DNA from 2 places in the Anoxybacillus sp. P3H1B genome. Region 2 is predicted to be linked to the other one. Evidence: a T-box and tRNA genes for the amino acid it is inferred to sense, from the RefSeq annotation. Region 2 holds a T-box; the other holds one or more tRNA genes.
What was found. A T-box is a leader RNA that pairs with one kind of tRNA and senses whether it is charged. The one in region 2 lies ahead of AT864_RS02845 (valine--tRNA ligase), so its partner is inferred to be a tRNA-Val.
Positions count from the first base shown of each region.

Region 1: it encodes a tRNA-Val, which carries the amino acid that the T-box ahead of AT864_RS02845 (valine--tRNA ligase) is inferred to sense. The anticodon was not compared.

Region 1 is NZ_LPUG01000012.1:312,032-315,448, forward strand. Features, by position in the region: gene AT864_RS08845 (polysaccharide pyruvyl transferase family protein) at 1-762, shown strand, start outside; gene AT864_RS08850 (HD domain-containing protein) at 900-1,436, opposite strand; tRNA gene AT864_RS08855 (tRNA-Val) at 1,656-1,728, shown strand; gene AT864_RS08865 (helix-turn-helix domain-containing protein) at 2,312-2,722, shown strand; gene AT864_RS08870 (ImmA/IrrE family metallo-endopeptidase) at 2,719-3,417, shown strand, end outside.
Region 2 is NZ_LPUG01000009.1:511,335-514,751, forward strand. Features, by position in the region: gene AT864_RS02845 (valine--tRNA ligase) at 1-1,303, opposite strand, end outside; T-box leader at 1,356-1,594, opposite strand; gene AT864_RS02850 (hypothetical protein) at 1,749-1,937, shown strand; gene ysxE (spore coat protein YsxE) at 1,884-2,939, opposite strand; gene spoVID (stage VI sporulation protein D) at 3,023-3,417, opposite strand, start outside.

The sequences.
Region 1 (3,417 bases), on a different contig from region 2:
TTGCTCGCCAACGAGCTGCCCGATCTTACAAAATATTTTTCTTCGCAAGATTCATTTGTGCTTAAGCATGCGATGGCCGCAGCTGCTTTTGCCGGGATTCGCGGACCGCTGAGCCAAAAACTGCTTGAAGCGTTAGCTGCCGATCATGACCATATCTATACCGTCAGCGATCCGGCTCTGCTATTGAAAACGAAACGCCCTCGCCAAAAACGAAACGACGAAAAAATCATTGGCATTAATTGGGGAACCACTTATAATCGACTATTCGGCCAAAATGAAGAAATGGTTGAAAATGCTTTAGCCAAAGTAGCAAAAAAGCTGATGAGGCAAGGATATCATATTTATATTTACGCTGTTTGGGACAATGATCGGGCAGCGTGCAAGCGGCTTTATGATAAAATCAGCTGCCCGTACCGCGTTGTTTGGGATCAAAAGCTCTATTCAGAAAAACAGCTGATTCGGCTTTTATCCCGTTTTTCGGCCACGATTAATTTAAAGTTGCATGCCAATTTGCTTTCATTGGCTGCCAGCGTGCCGCCGGTGCTGCTCGGTTATCGCTTTAAAGTATTTGATTGTGCCGCTTCGCTCGGTTTGGAGCGATATGTCGTATCGACCGATGCGGTAGAATTGGAAGAGGAGCTTTTGCAAAAGCTGGAGCTAGTGAACCGAAACCGTCAGCACATCGTCCATCAGTATAGCGATTACAGAAGCTTTTACCGGCCGCTGCTTATGGAGCCTTTTCAAAAGGAGCTGTTTTTCTGAATCCGAGTGAAAAAACAAAATCACTCGCGGTTCGATGGCTGTGCCGGCTTGTTGAAAAGGGCAGCAAACACAAACAGCCTTTCCTTGCGCCGGAGCGGGGAAAGGCTGTTTAGGCAGATTCCGAATAAAAAATCCTATTAGATGATATCATCAAGACGTTCCTTTTGCAGCTGGCGATTGACAAGTTCATCAAGCTGCTTAATTTTTTTCAATGCGAGCGCATCATCGATTTGCCGGTAATGGTGCTTGCCGCCTGGTTCTTCATCCGCCTCATCCGCCAGCTTGATAATGGTCTGCAGCGGTTTGCGTTTAAATTCGCCTTCAGGCAAATAAGAATCGGTATGCAGTAGAATCGCCAAAGCGATCTCCTTGGCATTTTGCGGATGCTCGCCCAAGCGAATGAGCAGTTTATGGGCACGCTCGGCACCTTTGATCGCATGTATATCGTTTTGTTTATATTGTTCGTAATCCCATGTTCCGTTGGAGTACCACTCATAGTGGCCCATATCGTGCAGCAGCCCGGCCTTCGTCGCCAAGTCAGCGCTGACGCCATGCTGAATAGCGAGGCGATACGCATGATACGCCGTAGCAATCGCATGAGCGATGCCAGACCGCTTCAAATACTTTTGCGCAACCGGATGGACAAACACGTCTGTTAACGTGACGTATCTCATAAGCTTCCCTCCGTCCGAAATATTTCTTCCTATCATAACACATTCCACAAAATAACGGCAATGGGAAGATATCACGGATTGATGCGAAAGCATGTCAAAAAACCTCACACAACCACTCCACCAAAATGCCCTATCCATTTTTTTTAAAAAATATTTGACAAACCCCATGCGCGTTTATATAATAAGATATGTGTTCGATAGAGCACTGCAACAACATACGATTCCGTAGCTCAGCTGGGAGAGCGCTACCTTGACAGGGTAGAGGTCGCTGGTTCGAGCCCAGTCGGAATCATCGTAATAAGAAACCGTAAATTCTTGATCTATCAAGGATTTATGGTTTCTTAATATACTCTAATTCTGCTTATCTAGTCATAAAATGGTCGAAATAATATAAGAAATTAACTGAATACCAGATATAGCAACTATATGGAACGAACAGGCGCATGATGATGCGTCTTTTTGTTTTTCTAAATAGTTGCATTTTATGTTTATTTTTCCTTTCACCTTGATACCAAAAAAACAATAAAAACGCCTTTGAAAGCATAATAGAAGAAGAAAATCCCTTAGGAACAGGGAATGACCAAGATGGAAACATGCTAAGTATTGATGATGTAATACTTGCTGGGATTGCTAATAATGAAAGTTCACATCTTTGATGGACCAGATTATGCATTCAAAGAAATCATTAGCAAACACGAAGGTTATGCAACAATATATGCTACAAGTTGTTGAGGGCGCGGTTATCAGCTGCACTTTGTTGCAAAGGGGGATGCCAGGGAGATTTAATCAATCTGTAACGATTTATTACATTTTAATAAATAAAATTGACGATAATAAAATAAAATGTAATAATAAGTTACAAAGGGAGGATGAACATGACACCTAATCCATTTGTGTATATGGGTAGCCAAATTCGAATGCTTCGCGAAAATGCAAATTTATCCCAAAGTGAATTGGCAGATTTGTTGAAGGAGCATGGTATTCATTTAAAAAGAGAAACGATTAGCAAAATGGAAAACGGGAACCGCTCGATTTCGGTTGCCGAGCTTCGCGCTTTAGCCTCCATTTTTCATGTGAGCGTGGACATCTTTTTCGAAGATGCGGAAGAGGAAAAGTCTCTTGTAACTCTTTTCAGAAAAAAGAAACCGCTTTCAATAGAAGAGGAAGCTTTTTTAGACTCTATTTATGCAATGGTTTCTTCGCTGATAGGGCAGGAGAAATTGTATAAGGAGCGCAAACAATTTGTTCCGATGGAACCGTTTTGGAAGGGGATGGAAAGGAAGTGATCGACGAAAAAGAGATGCTTAGGCTTGAGATAAAGGAAAAAGCGGATGAACTACGATACAGATTTGCGAAAAAAGGAATGACTGACATATTTGATATTGTCGACGACATCGCCATTCTTATTCGCCAGCCTTTTGAAGATCAGGATGGGAACAAATTTTCAGGTTTTTCTTCATACATTGAAGGCCATTTTGTTGTTTATCTCAATACGATGTTTTCACTAGGACATGAACGTTTTACAGCTGCTCACGAGTTATATCATTTGATGTTTGATAAAGAATCGCTCATGAGAGAAGGGCTAATGTTTGACGAGCATAGTGAAACAAAAGCGAATTTGTTTGCCGCAGAATTTCTCATGCCGGAAGAGGGGGTCAAAGAGTTTTTTTACAAGCGATGTACAACCCCCCTCATTGAAGAAAAACATATTGTTCGCATCCAACAACATTTTAAGGTCAGTTACAGTGCGATGCTTCGCAGATTGAAGGAATTGCGGCTTATTAGCGAACCGCAATATGAAAAACTAAAACCAATTTGTGAACTTGAACGCGCAGAAGAATTAAAGCAATTAACGATTCATGAAGGGTATGAGCCGACACTTCTACTACCTTCATACAAAAAAACGATACCAGATCGGTTCCTTGAGATCATTATTGATAACTATGTGCAAGGTAGAATCTCTTACGGCAAATTCGCCACG
Region 2 (3,417 bases):
GTTCATGATCCACATAGATGTCACCCGTTTCTTTGTGATACCAAGCCGGGATGCGATGTCCCCACCATAATTGCCGTGAAATACACCAATCGCGGATATTTTCCATCCAATGTAAATACGTTTTCTCAAATCGCTCTGGCACAAAGTTGACTTTGTCCTCTCTTTTTTGCCATTCAATCGCGGCTTCAGCAAGCGGCTTCATGTTCACGAACCATTGTGTTGATAAATACGGCTCGACAACAGCTCCGCTGCGCTCGCTATGGCCCACAGAATGCAAATGCTCTTCAATTTTAAATAAGACGCCTTGCTCTTGGAGATCCTTGACAATTTTCTTGCGGCATTCAAAACGGTCCAATCCTTTATACTGCATAGCGTGATCGTTCATTGTTCCGTCTTCGTTCATGACGAGAATGCGCGGCAGATTATGGCGATTGCCGATTTCAAAGTCGTTCGGATCATGTGCAGGAGTAATTTTGACAGCTCCAGAGCCAAACTCCATATCGACGTATTCATCGCCAATAATCGGGATTTCCCGACCGGTAATCGGCAGAATCACCGTTTTGCCAATTAAATGTTGATAGCGTTCATCTTCTGGATGCACGGCCACTGCTGTGTCACCAAGCATGGTTTCTGGACGCGTTGTCGCTACCTCAATATATCCTGAGCCGTCGGCGAGCGGATAGCGCATATGATAGAGCGCACCTTGCACGTCTTTGTAAATCACTTCAATATCTGATAAAGCGGTTTTTGTCACTGGATCCCAGTTGATAATATATTCTCCGCGATAAATCAACCCTTTTCGGTAAAGGGACACAAATACTTCACGCACCGCCTTTGATAACCCTTCATCTAAGGTAAAGCGCTCGCGTGTGTAATCAAGCCCAAGGCCTAATTTTGCCCATTGCGCACGAATATGGCTCGCATATTCCTCTTTCCACTTCCATGTTTCCTCCACAAATTTTTCTCTCCCTAAATCGTAACGAGAAAGTCCCTGATTGCGCAGTTTTTCTTCCACCTTTGCCTGCGTCGCAATACCTGCATGGTCCATTCCCGGAAGCCATAACACATCATAGCCTTGCATTCGCTTAATGCGTGTGATAATGTCTTGCAGCGTCGTATCCCACGCATGTCCTAAATGCAGTTTTCCTGTTACGTTCGGCGGCGGAATGACGATGGTAAACGGCTGCTTGTCTTCTCCGCCAGCCGCTTCAAAAAATTTGCCTTCAAGCCACCATTGATAGCGATTCGTTTCAACCGCTTTATGATCGTACTTCGTCGGCATCGTCAACTCTTTTGTATCCATCTGTTTATCCCTCCTAATGATGTTTCTGCAAAATAAAAAACTCCCTTCATCCGAAAAGGACGAAAGGAGATCTCTTTCGCGGTACCACCTTTTTTCCTAAGCAAACCAAAAAACGCTTAGGCACCTCAGGCATTAACGGCTGCAACCGGCTTCTTTTACTAAGCTAAGCGCTGTTCAAAGAAGCAGCTCAAGGGCGACCTTCCAACGATAACGTCCTAGGAAATCTCGCAGCTATTGATTTCCCTCTCTGAAAGGGTTATTCGTTGTACTCTTCCCTGTCTTCGCTTTTCATCTGTTCACTATACATACTACCGAAAAACCAATTTCATCGTCAATCATCTTTTCCATCTTTTTATCGGTTTATTCTTATCTTTGATTTCCGGTGACAAAAAACGTTTGGTTTCATACTGTAATAGTAATGGCTGATAGAAAGGAGGGAGCATCCATGAAAAGGTTTAATCCATATTCTTGGCCGCCATGGCTTCGGCAAATTCGCATCGTTTGTGTGCAAATCATTATTCCGATTACGATTTTTCAGGCGGTTCGAACGATTTTCTTGCCAACGACCTTCGATGTCATCTTATTGGCGATCTTCATCTTGCTGGCGATCGCTTTCCGGCTCGAGTGGATTTAGGGTTTGCTCTTCCCCCTTTTTTTCATTGATCTGGACAAGCCGCATCATGATATATTCTATGTGCTTCATTCTCCAATATTCCCGATGCAGCTGCACAACGCTATCGTATTCGCTCTTTTTCTGCTTTTGTTCTCCATATCGGGAAATCAATCGATAGAAGTGAGACGGAGGAGCGGCGTGGCTCATAAAAAAAGCCCTCTCTTCCTCCTGAATCATCAATTGCCCTTCATATTCGCTGAATCCCTGAATCCAGCTTTCATCCATTGGCGGCGCGATCCGCACGTAGTCTTGTAAAGATAGCCATACATCGGCAAGCGGCGAAGCCCAGCGCGCCCGTTCCCAGCTTAAAAAATACCGTTTTTCCTGATGATGGTTAGGAATATAATGAGATAACGCCGGCTTTCCATGGATGAAAGAAATCCGCCACTTTTTTTGTTCTTTTATTCGTTCATACCAAGTTTCGAGCTGCGTCTCCGCAAACCAGTATGCCTGCATCGTTTCACGAAAATACGTACAAAAGTGCAGCTGAAAGGGGGACATATACCACTCTTTCTCGCATTGCTCCGCATAAGCTTGCAAAAATGAGCGCTGCTTTTCCCATTCCTGCTTCTGTGCCTCGTAATATTTTTTCACTTCTTCTTGATTGATTGGAACCTCTTGCAGCGTCTGGCGATGCAGCCACGCAAGATCGCGAAAAAACGAAAGAAAGCGGTTCTCCTCACGCTTTTCCTCGCCGGATATCCACGGCATTAAATAATAATAGCGGCCGGCTTCTGCGACAAATGGCGCCCCATTTCTCGCGGCGTAAATGGGCACGATATGCGGTCCGTAAAACCGATACGCTTGCTCCACTGCCTGAAGGCTTTTTTGGCTTTTGATTTCCTTGAGCACAAAAATCCCTTCATTTGTATATATTTTTTTCACCTTTCCATCATTCACAATATGGGAAGGCTGCAAATGATATTGTCTTAAAATGACATGGTCATCCAATCGCGTATTCAAAAAAATCCCCCTTTCCTTGCATTCGAAAAGAAATCTCCCACTTTTTCGCTGTGATAAGACGTGAAAGTGGGAGATTTTTAGGCTTACGGGCGGCTATTGGCCGGCACGGGGATATATAATAGCTGTCCTTCACGAAGCTCAGCTTCATAGTCAAGCTGGTTGGCCCTTAATATTTGTTGGATGCTTAAATCGTAACGCTGTGCAATCTTGTCCATCGAATCGCCTTGCTGAACAATGCAAATTTTTAGTCTTGAAAAATCTTCTGCTTGATCCTTTGAAAACAACTGTGTTAAATAGAGAGCATTTTCTTTTCTCTGTTTTTTTGTTTCTTCGCCCTCGACAGCTTGATGGTTTTCCTGATCCTTATGCTTGGATGCTCCAATTGATACTTTTGTTTCATGCTCTGGCGCTTCATTGTTTTCGTTGTTGGCGATCAACGGACCGTGATTTTCAAACTCCGGCTCTGTCTCTTCATTTT